DNA from 4 places in the Streptomyces sp. MUSC 14 genome. Region 1 is predicted to be linked to each of the others. Evidence: riboswitches for the same ligand, from Rfam matches in the RefSeq annotation. Region 1 holds a riboswitch; each other region holds the start of a gene.
The links. A riboswitch is a leader RNA that binds a small molecule or an ion and turns the genes downstream of it on or off. The one in region 1 is predicted to bind cyclic di-AMP.

Region 1 (5,312 bases):
CACCCAGTGGAACTCCCCCGGGCAGGCCGGAGAGCCGTTCGACCAGCAGGCCACCGCCACGTTCGAGCAGGTCGGCGACCCGACCGCGGCCTTCCCTCAGACGGGGTACGGCGCCGACGGTCCGGTGGGCACCGGAACGGATGAACCGGCCGCCGTGAACGGCCTGTTGGAGGACCAGGAAGAGAGAACGCCGACGACCCGCGCGGGCGCGCGCAACGCCGCGCGGTCCCGGCGCCGTACGCCCGCCAAGCGCTCCGCGCTGCTGACCGTCGCCGTGCCCTCGGCCTGTGTGATGGGCGTCGCCGGGATCGCCGTCGCCTCGGTCGGCGCGTTCAGCGACGACGTCAAGGACACCACCGCCACCGCCTCGGACGCGCACGCGGTCAAGCCGGCGATCGCCAACAGCAAGCTGGACGCCCAGCTCAAGACGCTCTCCGCCGACGCCCACGACTTCGCCGACCGGGCCAGCCGGACGCAGGAGCGGATCGATCTCAAGAACCAGCAGGACCAGGACCGCAAGAAGGCCCTCGCGGAGGCCGCGCTCAAGGAGCGGCTGCGCCCCAAGTTCGTCCTGCCGGTCCTGCAGAAGGGGCTCAGCGCCTACTTCGGCCAGGCGGGCGTGAACTGGATGTCGGTGCACACGGGCATCGACTTCCCCGTCTCCTACGGCACCACGGTGATGGCCGCCACCGACGGCACGGTCACCACCAAGTGGAACAGCGCCTACGGCAACATGCTGATACTGACGGCGAAGGACGGCACGGAGACCTGGTACTGCCACCTGTCCAGCTACCGCGTCCCCTCGGGTACGTCCGTCAAGGCCGGCCAGCCGATCGCCTACTCCGGCAACTCCGGCAACTCCACCGGCCCGCACCTGCACTTCGAGGTGCACCCGGCGGGCGGAGCGGCCGTGGACCCGCTGCCGTGGCTGCGCAGCCACGACCTGGACCCGACCTGAGCCGCGTATCCCGACGTGAGCCTTGACGGTGTGGGCCCCGCCGGACCGGCGGGGCCCACACCGTCCGCCGCTCCTACAGCTTCTCGACCGGCGCGTACCGCAGCAGCAGGCGCTTCGGCTTGCCGTCGCCGAAGTCGATCGTCGCCTGGGCCTTGTCGTCGGCACCCGCCACCGCGACGACTGTGCCGAGCCCGAACTGGTCGTGGGTGACCCGGTCGCCGATCGCCAACGACACCGCCGGCTTGTCCGTCGTACGCCGCGTGGCGAACCCGGACGCGCCCGCGGCCGACGAGCGCGAGCGGGACGAGGACAGCGAGGCGGCGATCCCGGAGGCCGGGCCGGAGGAGACCGGCGCCGTCGCGCCCGTCCGCTTCCACTCCAGGTGTGCGGTCGGGATCTCCTCCAGGAAGCGGGAGGGCGGGTTGTACGACGGCTGGCCCCAGGCGCTGCGCATGGACGACCGGGTGAGGTACAGCCGCTCACGCGCGCGCGTGATGCCGACGTACGCCAGGCGCCGCTCCTCCTCCAGTTCCTTGGTCTGGCCGAGGGCGCGCATATGCGGGAAGACGCCGTCCTCCATACCGGTCAGGAAGACGACCGGGAACTCCAGGCCCTTGGCGGTGTGCAGGGTCATCAGCGTGATGACGCCGGCGCCTTCCTCGTCCTCGTCGGGGATCTGGTCGGAATCGGCGACGAGGGCCACCTTCTCCAGGAAGTCGGCCAGCGTGCCCTGCTCCCCCTCCGCGCGCTCCTGCTCGAACTCCAGGGCCACGGCGGCGAGTTCCTGGAGGTTCTCGATGCGGGTCTCGTCCTGCGGGTCGGTGGAGGACTGCAACTCGGCCAGATATCCGGTGCGTTCGAGTATGGCCTCCAGGACCGTGGCCGGTCCGGCGCCGGACTCCACGATGGTGCGCAGGTCCTCCATCAGCGTGTTGAACCGCTTGACCGCGTTGGTGGAGCGCGCGGCCATGCCGTAGGCCTCGTCCACGCGCTTGAGCGCCTGCGGGAAGCTGATCTTCTCGCGCTGCGAGAGGGCGTCGATCATCGCCTCGGCGCGCTCGCCGATGCCCCGCTTGGGGACGTTGAGGATGCGGCGCAGCGGCACCGAGTCCTCGGGGTTGGCGAGAACGCGCAGGTAGGCCAGGACGTCCCGGACCTCCTTGCGCTCGTAGAAGCGGACGCCGCCGACGACCTTGTAGGGCAGGCCGACGCGGATGAAGACCTCTTCGAAGACACGGGACTGCGCGTTGGTGCGGTAGAAGACGGCCATGTCGCCCGCCTTGGCGTCGCCCGCGTCGACCAGGCGGTCTATCTCATCGGCGACGAACTGGGCCTCGTCGTGCTCGGTGTCGGCGACGTAGCCGGTGATCTGGGCGCCGGCGCCCGCGTTGGTCCACAGGTTCTTCGGGCGGCGGGACTCGTTGCGCTCGATGACCGCGTTGGCGGCGCTCAGGATCGTCTGCGTGGAGCGGTAGTTCTGCTCCAGCAGGATCGTCGTCGCGTTCGGGTAGTCCTCCTCGAACTGGAGGATGTTGCGGATCGTCGCGCCCCGGAAGGCGTAGATCGACTGGTCGGCGTCACCGACGACGCACAGCTCGGCGGGCGGGAGGTCGTGCTCGCCCGGCGGGGTGGCGACGTTCTCGTCGGCGCGCTCGACGGTGCCGACCAGCTCGCGGACCAGTGCGTACTGGGCGTGGTTGGTGTCCTGGTACTCGTCGACCAGGACGTGCCGGAAGCGGCGGCGGTAGTGCTCGGCGACGTCCGGGAAGGCGCGCAACAGGTTGACCGTCGTCATGATCAGGTCGTCGAAGTCGAGCGCGTTGGCCTCGCGGAGGCGGGACTGGTAGAGCGCGTAGGCCTGGGCGAGGGTCTTCTCGAACCCGTCGGCCGCCTGGGCGGCGAAGTCCTCCTCGTCGATCAGCTCGTTCTTCAGATTGCTGATCTTGGCGCTGAAGGACTTGGGCGGGAAGCGCTTGGGGTCGAGGTCCAGGTCGCGGCAGACCAGGGCCATCAGGCGCTTGCTGTCGGCGGCGTCGTAGATCGAGAACGACGACGTGAAACCGAGCCTCTTCGACTCGCGGCGCAGGATGCGCACGCACGCGCTGTGGAAGGTCATCACCCACATCGCGTGCGCGCGCGGGCCGACGAGCTGCTCGACGCGCTCCTTCATCTCGCCCGCGGCCTTGTTGGTGAAGGTGATCGCGAGGATCTGGCCCGGGTGCACGCTCCGCTCGGCGAGCAGGTGGGCGATGCGGTGGGTGAGCACACGGGTCTTGCCGGAGCCGGCGCCGGCGACGATGAGCAGCGGGGAGCCGGCGTGCACGACCGCGGCGCGCTGGTTGTCGTTCAGCCCCTCCAGCAGCGCCGCCGCGTCGAGGGCGGGGCGGGGGGCGCCGTCGCGGTAGTAGGAGTCCCGGTCCGGCGGCACGTCGAACTTCCCGCCGAACAGATCGTCCGGAAGCGGCTCCGGAGCGTGGTCGTCCTCGGGCGGCGGCGGAGGCTCCTCGTCACGCCCGCGCGGGGGCTGGAGGTCCGCCAGGAAGCTGTCGTCAAAGAGGCTGCTCATCGCTCTCCGAGTCTAGGGCGCCCCACCGACAACCGGTCGCCGTCCCGGGAAGAAGACCCCGCGCGCGGAGGGGCGAACATCCCCTACACAGCGGAATCGCCCGATGACACGGACGTGATTCCCGTCTCGGATCACGAAAATGTATCGGACATATCACGCACCAACCTTCACACTAGCCACACGAGTTGGCTAGGTTGCCGTCGGGCCGCGTGCGCGGCTCCCGCCGAGTCCGGCCCGTCCCGTACGGGGCGCCCGGAGCCGGGGACCCACCGAACCTGGGGTGAATCGGCCGACTCCCGTCCGGGACGACGCCGTAGGGCAACCCTTCCGAACCACCGCCCGAACCCGACAGCTAACCCGGTAGGCGGACCATTGGAAGGAGTCGCCTCCCTTGGCGTCGCACCGCAAGCCGCGCCCCGGCGGGACCACCGCGTCGGGTATACGCACCCCCGCTCTCGCCACCGCCGCCCTCACCTCCATAGCCATGCTGTCCCAGACCGCCGAGGCCGCCCCGAGCACCGGCCACACCCGGCCGAGCCTGGAGGAGGTGGAGAAGAAGGTCGACGACCTCTACCGGCAGGCGGAGTCGGCGACCGAGAAGTACGACGCGGCCAAGGAGCGCACCGGCAGGGAGCGCGGCCACGTCGACGCCCTCCGCCAGGAGGTCGCCCGCCGCACCGACACCCTCAACAAGGCCCGCGAGGAGCTGGGTTCGTTCGCCGCGGCCCAGTACCGCACCGGCGCCGCCGCGCCGAGCACGGCCACCTTCCTGCTGGCGAACAGCCCGCAAGACTACTTCGACCAGACCCAGCTGATGAACCGGCTGACCACGCGCGAGAAGAGCGCGGTCGACGCCTACATCGGCGATCAGGCCGCCACGATGAAGAAGCGGCGGGAGGCCGCCGAGAGCCTCCAGACACTGACCACCTCGCAGCAGGACCTCCAGACGGCCAAGGCGACCGTCCAGAAGAAACTCGCCTCCGCGCGCGAGCTGCTCTCGCAGCTGACGGCGCAGGAGAAGGCGCGGCTCGCGCAGATCGAGCAGGCCAGGCAGCAGGAGGCGGCGCGCAAGGCGGCCGAGCTGGCGAAGCAGCAGGCCGCGGCGCAGGCCGAGCAGCAGAGCGGTTCGTCCGGCTCGTCGTCGGGCTCCGGCGGGTCCACGTCCACGGGCTCGACGGGCTCCACCTCTTCGGGGTCCTCGGGATCCTCCGGGTCGACCAGTTCCTACGACACGAAGGCCGAGAAGGCCCTCGCCTTCGCCCGCGCTCAGATCGGCAAGCCGTACGTGTGGGGCGCCACCGGGCCGGGCTCCTACGACTGCTCGGGCCTGACCCAGGCCGCCTGGAAGGCGGCCGGCGTCTCGCTCCCGCGCACCACGTACGACCAGGTGAACGCCGGCACCACGGTTTCCCTGGCGGATGCGCGCCCGGGCGACCTGATCTTCTTCTACGACGACATCAGCCACGTCGGTCTCTACATCGGCAACGGCATGATGATCCACGCCCCCAAGCCGGGCGCCTACGTCCGCGAGGAATCGGTGTACTACGGCGGCGAATCGATCATCCACAGCGTGGTCCGCCCGGGCTGAGCTCCGCTCCGGTTTCACGCGCGCGTGGCCGGTGCCGTCCCGGCCACGCGCGCGTACCGGCTGTTTCCACGCCCACACGCGCGTGCCCTTCCCAGCCCGGCCCGCACGGCTGCCTGGCATCGGCGCGTGTCCGGCATCTCGGCTCTGCGCGGCACCTACTGTGCGCGGTGACGGTCGCGCTGCTCGTCCCGACCCTGGCC
Region 2 (5,312 bases), on a different contig from region 1:
GCGGTGGCTTCGAAATCAAGCTGGACTCGGGAGAGTTGTTCCCCGCGCGTGCGGTCGTCGTCGCCACCGGCCTGTCCGGCCTCGCCCACCTTCCGCCGGAACTCGCGGGCGCGGCGTCCGACGGGCCTTCCGCGTCCGGCCCGCTCTCGCACAGCTCCCAGCACCACGACCTCGGCCGGTTCACCGGCCGGGAGCTGATCGTCGTCGGGGCCGGCCAGTCCGCGCTGGAGACGGCCGCGCTCGCCGCCGAAGCCGGCGCACGCGTGCGCGTGGTCGCGCGCGGACGCGGCCGGGTCGCCTTCGGCGCGCCGCCCTGGGAGCAGCCGAGGCTGCGTCCCGCATCCCCCTTCGGCCGCGCCTGGTCGCTGTGGGCGCTGAGCTACTACCCGCACCCCTACCGCCACCTGCCCGAGCCGACCCGTCACTACCTGGCCCGCCGGGTCCTCGGACCGCTCGGCGCCTGGTGGCTGCGCGAGCGGTTCGACAGCGCCGTACAGGTGCAGGAAGTCGAGCGGATCGTCCGCGCGGAGGCATCGGACGGCAGTCCTGTCCTCACGGTCCGCACGTTCTCCCGCCCTGGCACCTCCCCGCGCGCGGGGAACCCTGCCGACGGTACGGAACGGCTCACCGCCGACCACCTCATCGCGGCCACCGGCTACCGCGTCGACATCGCGGCGATGGACTTCCTCGGCCACGGCCTGCGCACCCGGCTCGCCGTGAGCCGCGGCGCGCCGAGGCTCGGCCCCGGCTTCGTCTCCTCCGTCCCCGGCCTGTACTTCACCGGCCTGCCGGCGGCGTCGTCGTACGGCCCGGTGATGCGCTTCGTGTGCGGCACGGAGTTCGCCTCGCCGCGCCTGGCAGGGCACCTGGCGGCGGCCCACGGCTGACGAAGCGGCCGTATCCGGGGGCGGCGGCGTATTCCGGGTCTGCGGCAGCGTCATCAGGCGGTTTGCGGGCTCCACTTGGGGGTGATGAGCACGTAAGTACGCAGTACGGCAAGGTGAGTCGGACCGGCCCCGCGTCCGTATTCTCTGATCATGGCAGCCGCATACGCACTGATCGCCACTGACCTGGACGGAACGCTGCTGCGGGGCGACGACACGGTCTCCGACCGGTCGCTCGCCGCGCTCGCACGGGCGGCGCGGGCCGGTGCCCGGCATCTGGTGGTGACGGGCCGCCCGGCCCCTCGGGTACGGCCGCTGCTCGCGCGTCTCGGCTGCACGGGGCTCGCGGTGTGCGGGCAGGGCGCGCAGGTCTACGACGCCGGAAGCGGGCGCCTGCTGTGGTCGGTCCGGCTGCACCGGGAGCTGGCCGAGGAGGCGCTCGGCAAGATCGAGGCCGAGGTGGGGCAGGTCTACGCGGCCGTCGACCAGGACGGCGTCGACGGGCTCACGCTGATCGAGCCCGGCTACCGGATGCCGCACCCGACCCTTCCCTCGGTACGGGTCGGCCGGCGCGACGAGCTGTGGCGCAGGCCCATCAGCAAGGTGCTGCTGCGCCATGCCGCCCTGTCCGACGACGAGTTGGCGGCTGTCGCGCGCGCGGTGGTGGGCTCGCTCGCGACGGTCACCATGTCGGGGCCGGGGACCGTGGAGCTCCAGCCGTCCGGGGTGACCAAGGCGACCGGGCTGGCACTCGCCGCCGAGCGGCTCGGCGTCGGCGCCCGACAGGCGCTGGCGTTCGGGGACATGCCCAACGACATCCCGATGTTCGACTGGGCCGGGCACGGGGTCGCCATGGCCGGCGCGCATCCCGAACTGAAGGCGTTGGCCGATGAGATCACCATGTCGAACGAGGACGACGGCGTCGCCGTCGTCCTCGAAAGACTGTTTCCGACCGGCTGACCGGTGCATCGGTGCGCGCAGGTCAGCCGGGTCTCGGACGGTCCCCCACCGGGCCGCGTCAGGGCCGCGGTGTCTCAGTACGCGCTGTGGACGTTGTCGATCGAGCCGTAGCGCGCGGCGGCGTAGTTGCAGGCCGCGGTGATGTTCGCGACCGGGTCGTACGGGTCGAGCGCGGTGCCGGTCACGTGGTAGGCCCGGAAGGTCGGGTCGATGACCTGGAGCAGGCCCTTGGACGGGATGCCGGCGGCGGCGTTGGAGTCCCAGTTGTTGATGGCCGTCGGGTTGCCGGAGGACTCCCGCATGACGTTGCGGTAGATGCCGTTGTAGGAGCCCGGGATGCCCTTCTGGGCCATGATCGAGAGGGACTCGCGGATCCAGCCGTCGAGGGTGTTCGTGTACCCGGAGGCGTTCACGAGGGACGTGGTCGTGGCGGTCGGCGAGGGCGTGCTGGTGGCGGCGGAGGCGCTGGTGGCACCGATGAGCGGCATCGCGAGGACGGCGGCACCGGTGCCGGCGACGGCGAGGGTGCGCAGGAGACGGCTGGTGCGGGTACGACGATGCTGAGCGGCAGCGGACATGGGGAGTTCCTCTCCGTCGCCTGCGAGGTGAGCTGTCGGGTTCGGGCGGGGAGGTGCCCGGCCGTGCCTTCGCGGGAAGGCGCGGCTTCACCCCTAGCCGTTCCGGTGCGGCGTGTGCCGACCGGTCCGGCGACTTACCTGGGTCCCCCGCTCCTGCCGTACGAATGAGTTCGCGGATGGTGGTGCGGGCGGCGGCAGGATTCGGCGTCCGCCCGGCGAGCCGGAACGTATGCGAGAGCACATGTCGGGAACAAGTGCTGGAATCACACAACGTCCCGTTTGACCTTGAAGTGCGCCCTATGAGGCACTTGATCCTTTGCGGTTGCCAATCCTCAACTCCCCCGCGAGGCAAGGGGAACGGATGGACCGGCCATCGATGGGTGGACGTCGGCCCCCGTGACTCAAGTCACGAAGGAGCAAATCGCCATAGAGTGTGCATAAGGGATTTAACAGACTCGCGCTCCGAGTGGCGCAGGTCGTAGAGGGGGACGTGAAGGGGAGGTGAGGGGGCGGGCCGGGGTGGAGGTGTTACTCCGCTCGCTCCTCGGTGTGCGACAAAGTGCGTAGCATCCTATAAGTCAATAAATGTCCGCTCTTATCGTCTGATCGAAAACAAGCCGGTCATGATCCAATACCGCCTGTGCTGGACCGGTGGGCGCTATCGGTGATCGAAACAGGACCGGATACGCTGACTTGAGTGATGGCAGCGACCTATCGACAAACCGTGTAATCGCCAGCAGACACCAGCAGACAGGAGACCCCTCGTGACCGTCGTCGGGCCGTTCGGGCTGAGCGTGCGGGACCAGGCTCTCGAAGCCGATGTCCAGGCCGGATTGGCGGCTGTCGAGGAAGGCTTGCTCGAGGCCACCAAGAGCGAGGTCCCGTTCATCACGGAGGCCGCGCAGCACCTCGTACGGGCCGGCGGGAAGCGGTTCCGGCCGCTGCTCGTGATGCTCGCGGCGCAGTTCGGCGACCGCCACGCGCCGGGCATCGTGCCGTCGGCCGTCGTCGTGGAGCTGACCCACCTCGCCACGCTGTACCACGACGACGTCATGGACGAGGCGGCCGTGCGGCGCGGTGTGGACAGCGCCAACACCCGCTGGGGCAACTCCGTCGCGGTCCTCACCGGTGACTTCCTCTTCGCCCGCGCCTCCCAGATCCTCGCCGACCTCGGGCCCGAGGCGGTCCGGGTGCAGGCCCTCGCGTTCGAGCGGCTGGTCACGGGCCAGATCCTGGAGACGGCGGGCCCCTCGGACGGCCGTGACCCGGTCGAGCACTACCTGGACGTACTCGGTGGCAAGACCGGCTCGCTGGTGGCAGTCTCGTGCCGGTTCGGCGCGATGATGTCGGGCGCCGACGAGACGGTCGTCGACGTCCTCACCCAGTACGGCGAGCGGCTCGGTGTCGCCTTCCAGCTCGCCGACGACGTCCTGGACATCGCCTCCGACTCGCACGAGTCCGGCAAGACCCCGGGCACCGACCTGCGTGAGGGCATCCCGACGCTGCCCGTGCTCCGGCTGCGCGAGCGCGCGGCCCGGCTGGGGCTGCCCGAGGACCTCGCGCTGTGCGAGCTGCTGGACTCCGACCTCACCGACGACGCCCGGCACGCCGAGGCCCTGACCGCCCTGCGCGCGCACCCCGCGCTGGAGCAGGCCCGCCGCGACACCGTGCGCTACGCCGAGGAGGCCCGGGCCGCGCTGTCGCCGCTGCAGGACTGCGACGCCAAGGCGGCTCTGCTGGAGCTGTGCGACGCCGTGGTGCACCGCGCGGGCTGAGTCCCTGGACACGACGGCGGGCCGGTCCAGGACGGTGTTCCGGTCCCACGGCAGCGTGCCGGACCGTCCCCGCGGCACAGCGGCTGACGTGTCCACGACCTGGCGTACAGCCGGGCACGCCCCCTAGGGGTCGCGGCAGCCGTCACCCCTGGGTGTCATACCGCAGTCGTACACGGAGTTGGCTCCGTGGTCTGACGCTTCCTCATGGCCGATTTGGTGAGATGGGGAACACGGACATCACCACTCCTCACCGATTCGGGTGAGAATGGCGGCTCAGGGTGGACCAGCGTGAGGACAGCCGCCGCCGACGACGGAGGTAAGGCACACATGGCACCGTACGAATCCGACGACGCGGTGGACGCCGCGCGGGACGAGAACCCGCACGCCGGACGCCGCAAGGCCGCGCGTTACGCGGTTCCGGTCGCGGTGGTGGGCGTGGCGGCGGCCACGATCGGGCTGGTCCCGGCGCTCGCCGCCTCGGGCGACCCCGACCTGCCCAAGATCACCGCGAAGCAGCTCATCGACAAGATCGCCAAGTCGGACGTGCAGCAGCTGTCCGGCACGGTGAAGATCAGCACCGACCTCGGCCTGCCGAACCTCGGCGGCCTGGAGAGCAGCCTGGCCTCCGGCGCCGGCAAGGGATCCGGCGACGGTTCCTCCGCCGACCCGCAGGCCAAGCTCACCGAGCTGGTCTCCGGCACGCACACGCTGCGCGTCGCCGCCGACGGCCCGGACAAGCAGAAGATCTCGCTGCTGGAGAGCGGCTCCGAGTACAGCCTCATCCACGACGGTGCGAACGTGTGGGGCTACGACAGCAAGACCAACTCGGTCTCCCACAGCACCTCCGCCGCGACCGGCAAGGACCGCGGTGCCGAGCAGCCGCCGGCCACGCCGAAGGACTTCGCCGACCAGGCGCTGAAGGCGGTGGACGGCACCACGTCCGTCACCGTCGACGGCACCGAGCAGGTCGCCGGCCGCGCCGCCTACAAGCTGCTGATCAAGCCCCGCCAGCCGGGCACCACGGTCGGCGCGATCAGCATCGCGGTCGACTCGAAGACCGGCATGCCGCTGAAGTTCACGCTGACCCCGAAGAGCGGCGGCGCCGCCGTCGTCGA
Region 3 (5,312 bases), on a different contig from region 1:
GGCGCAGGTAGAGCAGTACTCCGCCCCGGTCGGCGATGCGCTCGACCGCCTCGCGCAGCTGGGGGCCGCAGTCGCAGCGGGCGGAGCCGAAGACGTCGCCGGTGAGGCACTCGGAGTGCAGCCGCACCAGCGGGACGGAGCCCGGGGCCGGGTCGCCGAGGACGACGGCGACGTGCTCCTGGCCGTCGGCCAGGCCGTGGAAGGTGACGAGTTCGGCGTCGACGCTGTAGCCGTCGTGGAAGCGCAGCGGTACCCGGACGCGGGCGCGCGGCGTGGCGGCGGGGGTGTCGGGCATGCGGGTCCCTCCGGAGGCTGCTGCTTCAGATTTGAAGCAGCTGTACGTCAGGGACCCTACCTCATGCTTAAAAGTTAAAGCAATTGAATCCGGGAGCGATTCACAGCGGTTCACAGCGCTTCCCGGCGCTTTTCGGCGCATCGCAGCGACTCACGAGGAGGCGGGCGGCGGCTGGGACGACGGACACGACGACCGGCGCCGCCAGGGCACATCCCCCGTGCCGGCCTCGGCGTCCTCGTCCTGCAGTCCCCGCGCGACGCTCGTGAAGATCTCCTCCAGCTGCCCCACCTGCGCGGGCGTCAGCCGGTCGAAGAGGGTGCCACGCACGGTCTCGACGTGCCCGGGCGCCGCACGCTCCAGCACGGCCATCCCCTCGTCCGTCAGTACGGCGATGCTGCTGCGCTTGTCCCAGCGGCAGTCCTCCCGGCGCACCAGCCCGTCCCGCTCCAGCCGGGTCACCGCGTACGTCAGCCTGCTGCGCGTGATCTTCACCGTCTCGGCGAGATCGGTCATGCGCAGCCGTCGCTCGGGCGCCTCGGACAGGTTGGCCAGCACCGAGTAGAAAAGGTGGGGCATGCCGGCGTCCTGCTGGAGCTGCCGGTCCATCGCGTCCTCCAGGAGGTGGGTCGCGGCCATGTACGCGCGCCAGGCGCGCTGCTCCTCGGGGCTGAGCCAGCGGGTCGTCATGCCGCCAGTGTAGGTTTGTTTCAAACTTGAACCAAGAGTCCCGCTCCGCAGACCTCGCAGACCCGCAGGGAGAGTGCGCCCGATGTCGTACCCGTATGTGCTGCTGTCCGCCGCCGTCTCTCTCGACGGCTACCTGGACGACACCGGCCCCGAGCGACTGCTGCTGTCCGGCCCGGCCGACTTCGACCGGGTCGACGAGGTGCGGGCCGCGTCCGACGCCATCCTCGTCGGCGCCGGCACGATCCGTGCGGACAACCCGCGGCTGCTGGTCAACTCGGCCGAGCGCCGCGCGGCCCGGATCGCGGCGGGCAGGCCCGCATACCCCCTCAAGGTGACTGTCACCGTCTCCGGCGACCTCGATCCGGCCGCGAGGTTCTGGCACACCGGCGGGGCGAAGGTCGTCTACACGACCGACGCCGGTGCCGAGCGCGCCGCACGCCTCCTCGGCGACGGTGCCGAGGTCGTCCCGCTCGGGCCCGACCTCGACTGGCGGGCGCTCCTGGAGCACCTGTACGTCGTGCACGGTGTGCGGCGCCTGATGGTCGAGGGCGGCGGCACGGTCCACACCCAGCTCCTGCGGCAGGGTCTCGCCGACGAACTCCAGCTGGTCCTCGCCCCGCTGCTCGTCGGCGACCCGGCCGCCCCGCGGCTGTTCGGCCCGGGGGCGTACCAGTCCGGCCGCCTCCGCCTCACCGAGACCCGCCGGATCGAGGACGTCGTCCTCATGCGCTACGAGCCCACCGCCCCCGGCACCGGAGCCGTCCCCGCCGCCGCCGACCGTCACTGGCTGCGCATCGCCTGCGAGCTCGCCGCGCTGTGCCCGCCCTCGAAGACGGCGTTCAGCGTCGGCGCGGTGGTCGTCGCGGCCGACGGCACGGAGCTGGCGCGCGGTCACTCGCGCGAGGGGGACGACCCGGTGGTCCACGCGGAGGAGGCGGCGCTGGCCAAGATCGACCCGGCCGACCCGCGGCTGGCCGCCGCCACGGTCTACAGCAGCCTGGAGCCGTGCGCCCGCCGCGCGTCCCGGCCCGCGCCGTGCGCCGAGCTGATCCTGCGGGCGGGAGTGCGCAGGGTGGTGACGGCATGGCGCGAGCCGGACACGTTCGTCGCGGCGGCCGACGGCAGCGGGATTCTGGCGCAGGCCGGGGCCGAGGTGGTCGTAATGCCGGAGTACGAGGCGCAGGCCAAGGCGCCGAACGGGCATCTGGTGCGGTGAGCCGCCGCGCCCCTTCGGGGGCGCACAACACTCAGGGCCCGGAATCCAGTGGATTCCGGGCCCTGAGTCTTCAGTAGCGGGGACAGGATTTGAACCTGCGACCTCTGGGTTATGAGCCCAGCGAGCTACCGAGCTGCTCCACCCCGCGTCGTTGTGTCTCAAGAGTACCCCATGCGAGGGGCAGCTCGCACACCGCTTGATCACGGAAGCCGGCAGCCCCGTGATTCCGGGCCCGTTTCCATGGATTCTTCACTGACGGTGACCGCGCGACCGCCGTCCGCATAACATCTGAGACACCATCAAAAACGCCGAGACTCCTGAGCGTCGGCCAACTCGACCGGTTTGCTGTGGTTCTGGCCGGTACGTCCGGCCGGAAAACGTTAACGATCAAGCCGAACGGCTTGGAAAGTGACTTGCAGGTCTATTAACGTTCGATAACGCAGCGCGGTCGTCCCAGCCGTCACAAGAGACGGCTCCGTGCGCACGCGCCGAATCCCGCAAGGGAACCGGGGAACCACCACCTTGGGGTGAATCACGCGGACACCGACGTGAACTCACTGAGTCACGCCCGGTATACGCGCGTAGGAGACCTTCCTGCTCCGAACCCGTCAGCTAACCCGGTAGGCGACGGAAGGAAAGGAGTACGCCCGCGTGGCGTCCAACCGGCTTGCCCCCGAAGCCCCGTTCATACCGGCGTCCGACGAGCCCGAGACCTTCGCCTACGGCTCCCACCCCGCCGAAGAGGGCACGTGGGAGGAGTGGAACCCCACCGAGGACTCCGTCGACCGGGTCCGTGGCCGGCACCGGGTCGCCAAGCAGCGCGGCGGCTTCGCCCGCAGCTCCACCGTCCTCGGCGTCGGTGTCATCGCGGCCGTCGGCGCGGGCGGCATGGCCAGCGCCCACACCGGCAAGCCGCCGGTCTCCATCTCCCTGCCGGACTCCGTGAGCCACCTCTTCGAGGGCGGCTCCACCGAGGCGCCGAAGTCCACCACCGCCACCGGGCTCTCCGACGTCGGCATGCACACCGAGAGCGGCAAGAGCGGCGACGCCGGCGAGGCCCTGCGCAACCGGATCATGGCCCAGGCCGAGCAGCAGCAGAGCAAGGCCGACAGCCGGGCCACCGCCGCCAGGCTCGCCGCCGCCGAGCGACAGACCGCCGGCGCGGCCGCCCAGGCCGAGCAGGACGCCGCCGCCAAGGCCACGGCCGCCAAGGCCACGGCGGAGGCCGACGCCGCGAAGGCCGCCGAGGCCAAGCGCCTGGCCGAGCTCGCCAAGCAGTACACGCTGCCCGTCGTGTCGTACACGATCACCGGCACCTTCGGTCAGCCCGGCGCGATGTGGTCCTCCGGCTACCACACCGGTCTCGACTTCGCCGCCCCCACCGGCACGCTCATCAAGGCCGTCCACGGCGGCACCATCACCCAGGCCGGCTGGGCCGGCGCCTACGGCTACCGCACCGTCCTGACCCTGGACGACGGCACCGAGCTGTGGTTCTGCCACCAGTCCTCGATCGGGGTCTCGGTCGGCCAGAAGGTCTCGACCGGCGACGTCATCGGCCGCGTCGGCGCCACCGGCAACGTCACCGGCCCGCACCTGCACCTGGAGGTGCACCCGAACGGCCAGGCCACCGCCGTCGACCCGGCGCCGTGGCTGCGGGACAAGGGCCTCAACCCCTGACCGTCCCGCCTTCCGAGTGATCGTGGCGCCGGTGGCGGAATGAGATCATCCGCCACCGGCGTTGACGTGAAGCATGACTTCCTTGCGCACACTCGGCAGTTCGGATCTCCGGGTCTTCCCCCTCTCCCTCGGCGGCAACGTCTTCGGCTGGACCGCCGACGAGGCGACCTCCTTCGCCGTCCTCGACGCCTACACGGCGGCCGGCGGCAACTTCATCGACACCGCCGACGCCTACTCCGCCTGGATCCCGGGCAACCAGGGCGGTGAGTCCGAGACGATCATCGGCAAGTGGGCCAGGGCCCGCGGCAACCGCTCCGACGTCGTCATCGCCACCAAGGTCAGCCAGCACCCTCAGTACCAGGGCCTGTCCGCCGCCAACATCAAGGCCGCCGCCGACGCCTCCCTGCGCCGCCTGGACACCGACTACATCGACCTCTACTACACCCACTTTGACAAGCCCGAGGTCCCGGTCGAGGAGATCATCGGGGCCCTCGACGAGCTGGTGAAGGCGGGCAAGGTCCGGCACATCGCCGCCTCCAACATCAGCGCCGCACGCCTGCAGGAGTCCCTCGACTTCTCCGCGCGCGAGGGCCTGGCCCGCTACGTCGCCCTCCAGCCGCACTACAACCTCGTCTCCCGCGACACCTACGAGGGCGAGCTGCAGGAGGTGGCCGCCGAGGAGAACCTCTCCGCGGTGCCGTACTACGCCCTCGCCTCGGGCTTCCTGACCGGCAAGTACCGCCCCGGCACCACGGTCGACAGCGCCCGTGCCGGCCGGGCCCAGGAGTACGCGGACTCCGCGCGCGGCCAGAAGATCCTCGCCGCGCTGGACGAGGTCGCCGCCGCCCACGAGGCCCCGCTCGCCACGGTCGCCCTGGCCTGGCTCGCGGCCCAGCCGACGGTCACGGCCCCGATCGCCTCGGCCCGCACGGTCGACCAGCTTCCCGCACTGCTGGGAGTGGCGGACCTGAAGCTGACGGACGAGGACCTGACGAAGCTGACGGCGGCGTCGGCCTGATCCCCTCCCGGCGGCGCCGAGCCCCGCGCGAGCCCGCGGGCCTACGACTGGTACGGGTTGTGGGCGGGGTACGCGGGGTACGCGGGGTACGCCGCCGGGTATCCGTATCCGTATCCGTACTGCGGATGCGGAGGAGCCCAGCGCACCGGAGCCGGAGCGGTGGCCCGGGCGGCGTACTCCAGGGCCGGCCGTGCGGCGTCCCTGCGCCGCCAGAGCGCGTCCAGCAGCTCCCGTTCCCGTACGACGAAGTCGGCCCCGGCCCGCCCGCTGCGCCCGCGGCGGCGCAGCAGCGCGAGCGTCGTGGCGTACGCCTCGTACTGCGCCACCTCCCGTGCCGCCGGCTTCCCGCCGTGGTGCCGGGCGTAGTCGCGCGCCGCGCGCCGCGCCCGCATCGACCCCAGCGCGTCCGGCTCGGCCGG
Region 4 (5,312 bases), on a different contig from region 1:
ACGCGCTGCTCGGCCTGCTGCTTCTGCCGCTGGAGGTCGGAGATCTGCGCGCGCTGGGTGACGTACTGGCGCATCGGGTACGCGAGCGCGACGATCATCGTGCACAGCACCAGCACGAGCAGCGCCGCGCGCCCGGTGAGCCGGGAGCGGCGGGCCTGCCGCTTGGTCTGGGAGCGGTAGACCCGGGCCGCAGTCTGCTCACCGAGCAGCCGCAGCCTGGTCGCGGTGGAGAAACGGTCCCGGTCCCTCGCGCCCATCTGGCTCTCCGCCTCCCCTTGCGCTGTGCCTTGCACGCTGCACACGTGCGTACGTCCCCGGACACGGTACGGGACCGGTACGGGGACGTACGTACGACTGGCTAGGACTTACCTCTTAACGGCTCAGCCCTTGAAGCGGGGGAAGGCGCTGCGGCCCGCGTACACCGCGGCGTCGTCGAGGATCTCCTCGATGCGCAGCAGCTGGTTGTACTTGGCGACGCGCTCGGAGCGGGCCGGGGCGCCGGTCTTGATCTGGCCGCAGTTGGTGGCGACGGCCAGGTCGGCGATGGTGACGTCCTCGGTCTCGCCGGAGCGGTGCGACATCATGCACTTGAAGCCGCTGCGCTGGGCCAGCTCGACGGCGTCCAGGGTCTCGGTCAGCGAGCCGATCTGGTTGACCTTGACCAGCAGGGCGTTGGCGGTGCCCTCCTCGATGCCGCGGGCGAGGCGCTCGGGGTTGGTGACGAACAGGTCGTCGCCGACGAGCTGGACCTTGTCGCCGAGGCGGTCGGTGATGACCTTCCAGCCGGCCCAGTCGTCCTCGAACAGCGGGTCCTCGATGGAGACGAGCGGGTACGCGGAGACGAGCTCCTCGTAGTACTCCGTCATCTCGGCGGCGGAGCGCTCCTTGCCCTCGAAGAGGTACTTGCCGTCCTTGTAGAACTCGGAGGCGGCGACGTCGAGCGCGAGGGCGATCTGCTGACCGGGGACGTAACCGGCCTCCTTGATCGCCTCCAGGATGAGGTCGAGGGCGGCGCGGTTCGACTCCAGGTTCGGGGCGAAGCCGCCCTCGTCGCCCAGGCCCGTGGACAGGCCCTTGTTCTTCAGGACCTTCTTCAGCGTGTGGTAGACCTCGGCACCCCAGCGCAGCGCCTCGGAGAAGGACTCCGCGCCGATCGGAGCGATCATGAACTCCTGGATGTCCACGTTGGAGTCCGCGTGCGAACCGCCGTTGAGGATGTTCATCATCGGCACCGGCAGCAGGTGCGCGTTCGGACCGCCCAGGTAGCGGAACAGCGGCAGGTCGCTGGCCTCGGAGGCGGCGTGGGCGACGGCGAGGGAGACGCCGAGGATGGCGTTGGCGCCGAGGGAGCCCTTGTTGTCGGTGGCGTCCAGGTCGAACATGGCCTGGTCGATCAGACGCTGCTCGGTGGCGTCGTAGCCGACGAGCTCCGGGCCGATCTGCTCGATGACGGCGAGGACGGCCTTCTCGACACCCTTGCCCTGGTAGCGGTTCGGGTCACCGTCGCGCAGCTCGATGGCCTCGAAGGCACCGGTCGAGGCGCCCGACGGAACGGCGGCACGACCCGTGCTGCCGTCGTCGAGGCCGACCTCGACCTCGACCGTGGGGTTGCCTCGGGAGTCCAGGATTTCCCGGGCTACGACGACGTCGATGGACGGCACGAGCATCTCCTTCTTGGATGTGACGCTGGAAGTGCGGGGCGGTGCGCCTTACGGCGGCGCCGTGCGACTAGAGCCTAACCGTCTCCGGGGGATCGGCCCGCGACCGACCGCCCCGTGGACGCGGTGGGACACGCAGACGGTACCCATTGTTCACCCTCGGAACAAAAGGGGCTGCCGATGAGACCCGGCTGAAGTGTGGGGAAACAGAAAGCCCCGTCCCGGCGCGTACGGGGGAACACGCGCCGGGACGGGGAGCCCGTGGGGACGGGGGTGACCCTCACGGGGTCCTCGGTGTGGGGGGTGGGGATGTGAGGGCGCTGTGCGTCCGGCCGGAGCCGGATGTCACTTCAGGTGCAGCTGCTGACCGGGGTAGATGAGGTTCGCGTCCTCGACGATGTCCTTGTTCAGCTCGAACAGCTTCTGCCAGCCGCCGGCGACGTGGTGCTTCGCGGCGATGGCGCTGAGGGTGTCACCCGTGACGACCTTGTACTCGCCGTCGCCCTTCTTGACCTTCTTGCCGGTCGGGGTGGTGACGGTCTTGCTCGCCTTCGGGGCCGTGCGCTCGGCGGAGCGGGTGGCGGCCTGCTGGTCGGCGGAGCGGGTGGCGGTGCTGCTCGACGAGCTGCTGCCGGCGGAGGAGCTGCTGCCGGTGGAGCCGGCGCCGGTGCTCGGGGCGGAGCCGTTGTACGCGGCGGAGGACAGGCCCGTGCCGCAGACCGGCCAGGCGCCCTTGCCCTGCGAGGCGAGGACCTTCTCGGCGACGGCGATCTGCTGCGCCTTGGTGGCCTGGTTGGCGGTCGAGGCGTAGGCGCTGCCGCCGTACGCGGCCCAGGTGGAGGCGGAGAACTGGAGACCGCCGTAGAAGCCGTTGCCGGTGTTGATGGACCAGTTGCCACCCGACTCGCACTGGGCGACCGCGTCCCACTCGGAGGCGGTGGCGGCGGAGGCATTGCCGGCCGCCATCAGCGGAGCGGCGACGGCGGCACCGGTGACACCGGCCAGCGCGACGACGCGGACGGTCTTGGACGGACGGCGGTGCTTGCCCTTGCCGGAAAACAGCATGGATCGATCCCCTCACCGACGCCTGCGAGGTGAGCTGTCGGGTTCGGGCCGGTTGAGTTGCCCGGCCGCACGCCCGCTTTCGCGGGCCTGCGGCTCCACCCCAAGCCGGTTCCGGCATCAACTGCCGGTCCCAGCACCTACCTTGGGTCCCCCGCTCCTGCCTACGGCGCTTGACGCGACGACTGTTCCCGGACGGCCGCTGGCAGGATTCGGCGTTGCGGCAGCCGGGGCTCGTGGTGACGAGCGGTCCTGACCGTAGACAGGCGATCGACGGAATTTCAAAGACGATCAGGGCTTCTGAGACTCATCCCACACTTTCGCCAAAACGGACATTAGCGATCAAGCGGGGCGCCAACTCGCCCTACTCCGCGTCCGTTTCGTGACCAACTTCCAGGGTCTGACCGGCAGTGATCTGGTTCGGGTCGGCCCCTACCACCTTCTTGTTGCCGTCGTAGAGCGCACGCCATCCGCCGTCGACGCCAAGGGAGTCGGCGATGGAGGCGAGCGTGTCACCCTCGCGGACCGTGTAGGTGTCCGTCTCACGGCCCGCATGGCGACCCGGGGACGCGGCATCCTGACCGTTTGTCACGCTTTCGTCCGCGCTTCCGCCGCGGTGACGCCCGCCACTGCTGAGCGCCCCCGTGTCGACCAGGCTCCAGGAACCGGCACCCTGTCCGTAATCGTCCGACTCGTCGGTTCCAGGGGTGGCACTCGGAGAGCTGTCCTCGCCCTGCGCGCCCCCGCCGCCGGAGGAACCGGTCGAACCGCCGGAACCGGATGCACCAGCCTTGCCGCCCTTGTCACCCTTGTCGGACTTATGGCCGTCCGCCCCCTTGGAGCCGTGCGACGCACCCGCCCCCCTGCCGTTCCCATCGCTCGCGCTCGGCCCGGGCGTGGCACCGGCGTCCGAGGAAGCGCCCGCGTCGGAGCCGGAGCGGGAGCCCGACCCGTCCCCGGAGCCCGAATCGGCCCCGGACGAGTCCGACAGGCCGGACGAGTCGGAATTGTCCGTCGATCCGGAGTCATCACCCGAGCCCTTGCCGTTGCCGGAGTTCCCGGAGCTACCGACACCCGTGTCGACGTCGACCGAACCCGAGTCGGACGTCAGCCCGGCGGTCAGCGCGCACATGGTCCACGGCTTGGTGCCCTGGGCGGCGAGGATCTTCTCGGCGACGGCGATCTGCTGGTTGCGGCTGGCCTGGTCGGCGCTGTCGGCGTACTGCGCGCCGCCGTACTTGTCCCAGTCGTCCTGCGATATCTGGAGACCGCCGTAGTACCCGTTACCGCTGTTCTGGCTCCAGGAGCCGCCGCTCTCGCACTCGGCGACCTTGTCCCAGGTGGTGCCGTCGGCCGCGTGGGCGCTCGCGGCACCGAGCAGCGGGAGGGCGATGGCGGAGCCGGTCACGCCGGCCGCGACGAGGAGGGCCGGAGCCTGACGGGGGCGACGGTGACGACCGTTCCCGGTGAGCATGCGGAAGCCTTTCGTGCGACAGCAGGACCGGCGCGGCGGCGGCCGGTGCCGGTCGCCACGCTGATGGGTGAACGTATCGGCACTCGATCACTTGTCACAAGTTAGTGCCGCGCAGATCACGTGAAGATCACAGAGTTGAACCCCGGTCATGTTTCGTTCTCTACAAGGCCGTTACGCCGGTTTCGCCCACCCCTACGACGCTTCTGCGACAGCCGCGGTTCCCCCGCCCTCGGGGGCCGGGGTGAACTCCACCGGCAGGGTGCGCAGCCCCCGCATGATCAGCCCGCCGCGCCAGCGCAGCTCGGCCGGATCGGCGGCGAGCCGCAGGTCGGGCAGCCGGGTGAACAGCGTGGCGAGCGCGCTCTGGCCCTCCAGGCGGGCGAGCGGGGCACCGAGGCAGTAGTGGATGCCGTGGCCGTAGCCGAGGTGCTGGTTGTCCCGGCGGGAGAGGTCCAGCACATCCGGCTCGGCGAACCGCTCCGGATCCCGGTCGGCCGCCGCGAGCACCACGAGCACCGGGTCGCCGGGCGCGATGTCCTGCCCGCCGATGACGAGCGGCTCGGTGGCGAACCGCCAGGTGGCCAGCTCCACCGGGCCGTCGTAGCGCAGCAGTTCCTCGATACCGGTCTCCAGCAGGCTCCGCTCCCCGCGCGCCAGGGAGTCCTGGAGGCGCCGGCGCTGCTCGGGGTGGGTGAGCAGGGCGTAGGTGCCGTTGCCGATCAGGTTCACCGTGGTCTCGAAACCGGCGAACAGGAGGATGAAGGCCATGGCGGCGGCCTCGTTCTCGGTGAGGTGCTCGCCGTGGTCGGAGGCGCGGATGAGGCCGGAGATCAGGTCCTCGCCGGGCACGGGCTCGACGGGCAGCGCCTCGCGCTTCTTGTGGATCAGCTCGGCGAGGTAGCCGCGCATCTTCTTGACGGAACGCGCGACCCCGCCCCTCGGCCCGCCGCCGTGCCGGATCATCATGCCCGCCCAGTCCCGGAAGTCGTCCTGGTCCTCGCGCGGGACGCCGAGCATGTCGCAGATGGCGTAGATGGGCAGGGGGAAGGCGAACTCGTGGATGAGGTCGGCCGACCCCCTTTCCGCGAACCGGTCGATGAGGTGGTCGGTCAGCTCCT

Region 2: linked by a shared signal. The riboswitch ahead of BIV25_RS18465 (transglycosylase SLT domain-containing protein) and the one ahead of BIV25_RS00690 (NlpC/P60 family protein) in region 1 are both predicted to bind cyclic di-AMP.
Region 3: linked by a shared signal. The riboswitch ahead of BIV25_RS25800 (M23 family metallopeptidase) and the one ahead of BIV25_RS00690 (NlpC/P60 family protein) in region 1 are both predicted to bind cyclic di-AMP.
Region 4: linked by a shared signal. The riboswitch ahead of BIV25_RS25065 (transglycosylase family protein) and the one ahead of BIV25_RS00690 (NlpC/P60 family protein) in region 1 are both predicted to bind cyclic di-AMP.

The regions. Positions count from the first base shown of each region.
Region 1 is NZ_MLYN01000005.1:144,809-150,120, forward strand. Features, by position in the region: gene BIV25_RS00680 (M23 family metallopeptidase) at 1-958, shown strand, start outside; gene pcrA (DNA helicase PcrA) at 1,032-3,524, opposite strand; cyclic di-AMP (ydaO/yuaA leader) riboswitch at 3,736-3,908, shown strand; gene BIV25_RS00690 (NlpC/P60 family protein) at 3,916-5,112, shown strand; gene BIV25_RS50180 (hypothetical protein) at 5,280-5,312, shown strand, end outside.
Region 2 is NZ_MLYN01000027.1:118,934-124,245, reverse strand. Features, by position in the region: gene BIV25_RS18475 (FAD-dependent oxidoreductase) at 1-887, shown strand, start outside; gene BIV25_RS18470 (HAD family hydrolase) at 1,038-1,844, shown strand; gene BIV25_RS18465 (transglycosylase SLT domain-containing protein) at 1,919-2,422, opposite strand; cyclic di-AMP (ydaO/yuaA leader) riboswitch at 2,427-2,607, opposite strand; gene BIV25_RS18460 (polyprenyl synthetase family protein) at 3,187-4,197, shown strand; gene BIV25_RS18455 (outer membrane lipoprotein carrier protein LolA) at 4,525-5,312, shown strand, end outside.
Region 3 is NZ_MLYN01000039.1:49,277-54,588, forward strand. Features, by position in the region: gene ribA (GTP cyclohydrolase II) at 1-295, opposite strand, end outside; gene BIV25_RS25785 (MarR family winged helix-turn-helix transcriptional regulator) at 446-982, opposite strand; gene BIV25_RS25790 (dihydrofolate reductase family protein) at 1,065-2,198, shown strand; tRNA gene BIV25_RS25795 (tRNA-Met) at 2,273-2,346, opposite strand; cyclic di-AMP (ydaO/yuaA leader) riboswitch at 2,675-2,842, shown strand; gene BIV25_RS25800 (M23 family metallopeptidase) at 2,850-3,875, shown strand; gene BIV25_RS25805 (aldo/keto reductase) at 3,949-4,893, shown strand; gene BIV25_RS25810 (PrsW family intramembrane metalloprotease) at 4,935-5,312, opposite strand, start outside.
Region 4 is NZ_MLYN01000038.1:94,730-100,041, forward strand. Features, by position in the region: gene BIV25_RS25055 (septum formation initiator family protein) at 1-257, opposite strand, end outside; gene eno (phosphopyruvate hydratase) at 381-1,667, opposite strand; gene BIV25_RS25065 (transglycosylase family protein) at 2,004-2,723, opposite strand; cyclic di-AMP (ydaO/yuaA leader) riboswitch at 2,728-2,902, opposite strand; gene BIV25_RS25070 (transglycosylase family protein) at 3,085-4,194, opposite strand; gene BIV25_RS25075 (cytochrome P450) at 4,387-5,312, opposite strand, start outside.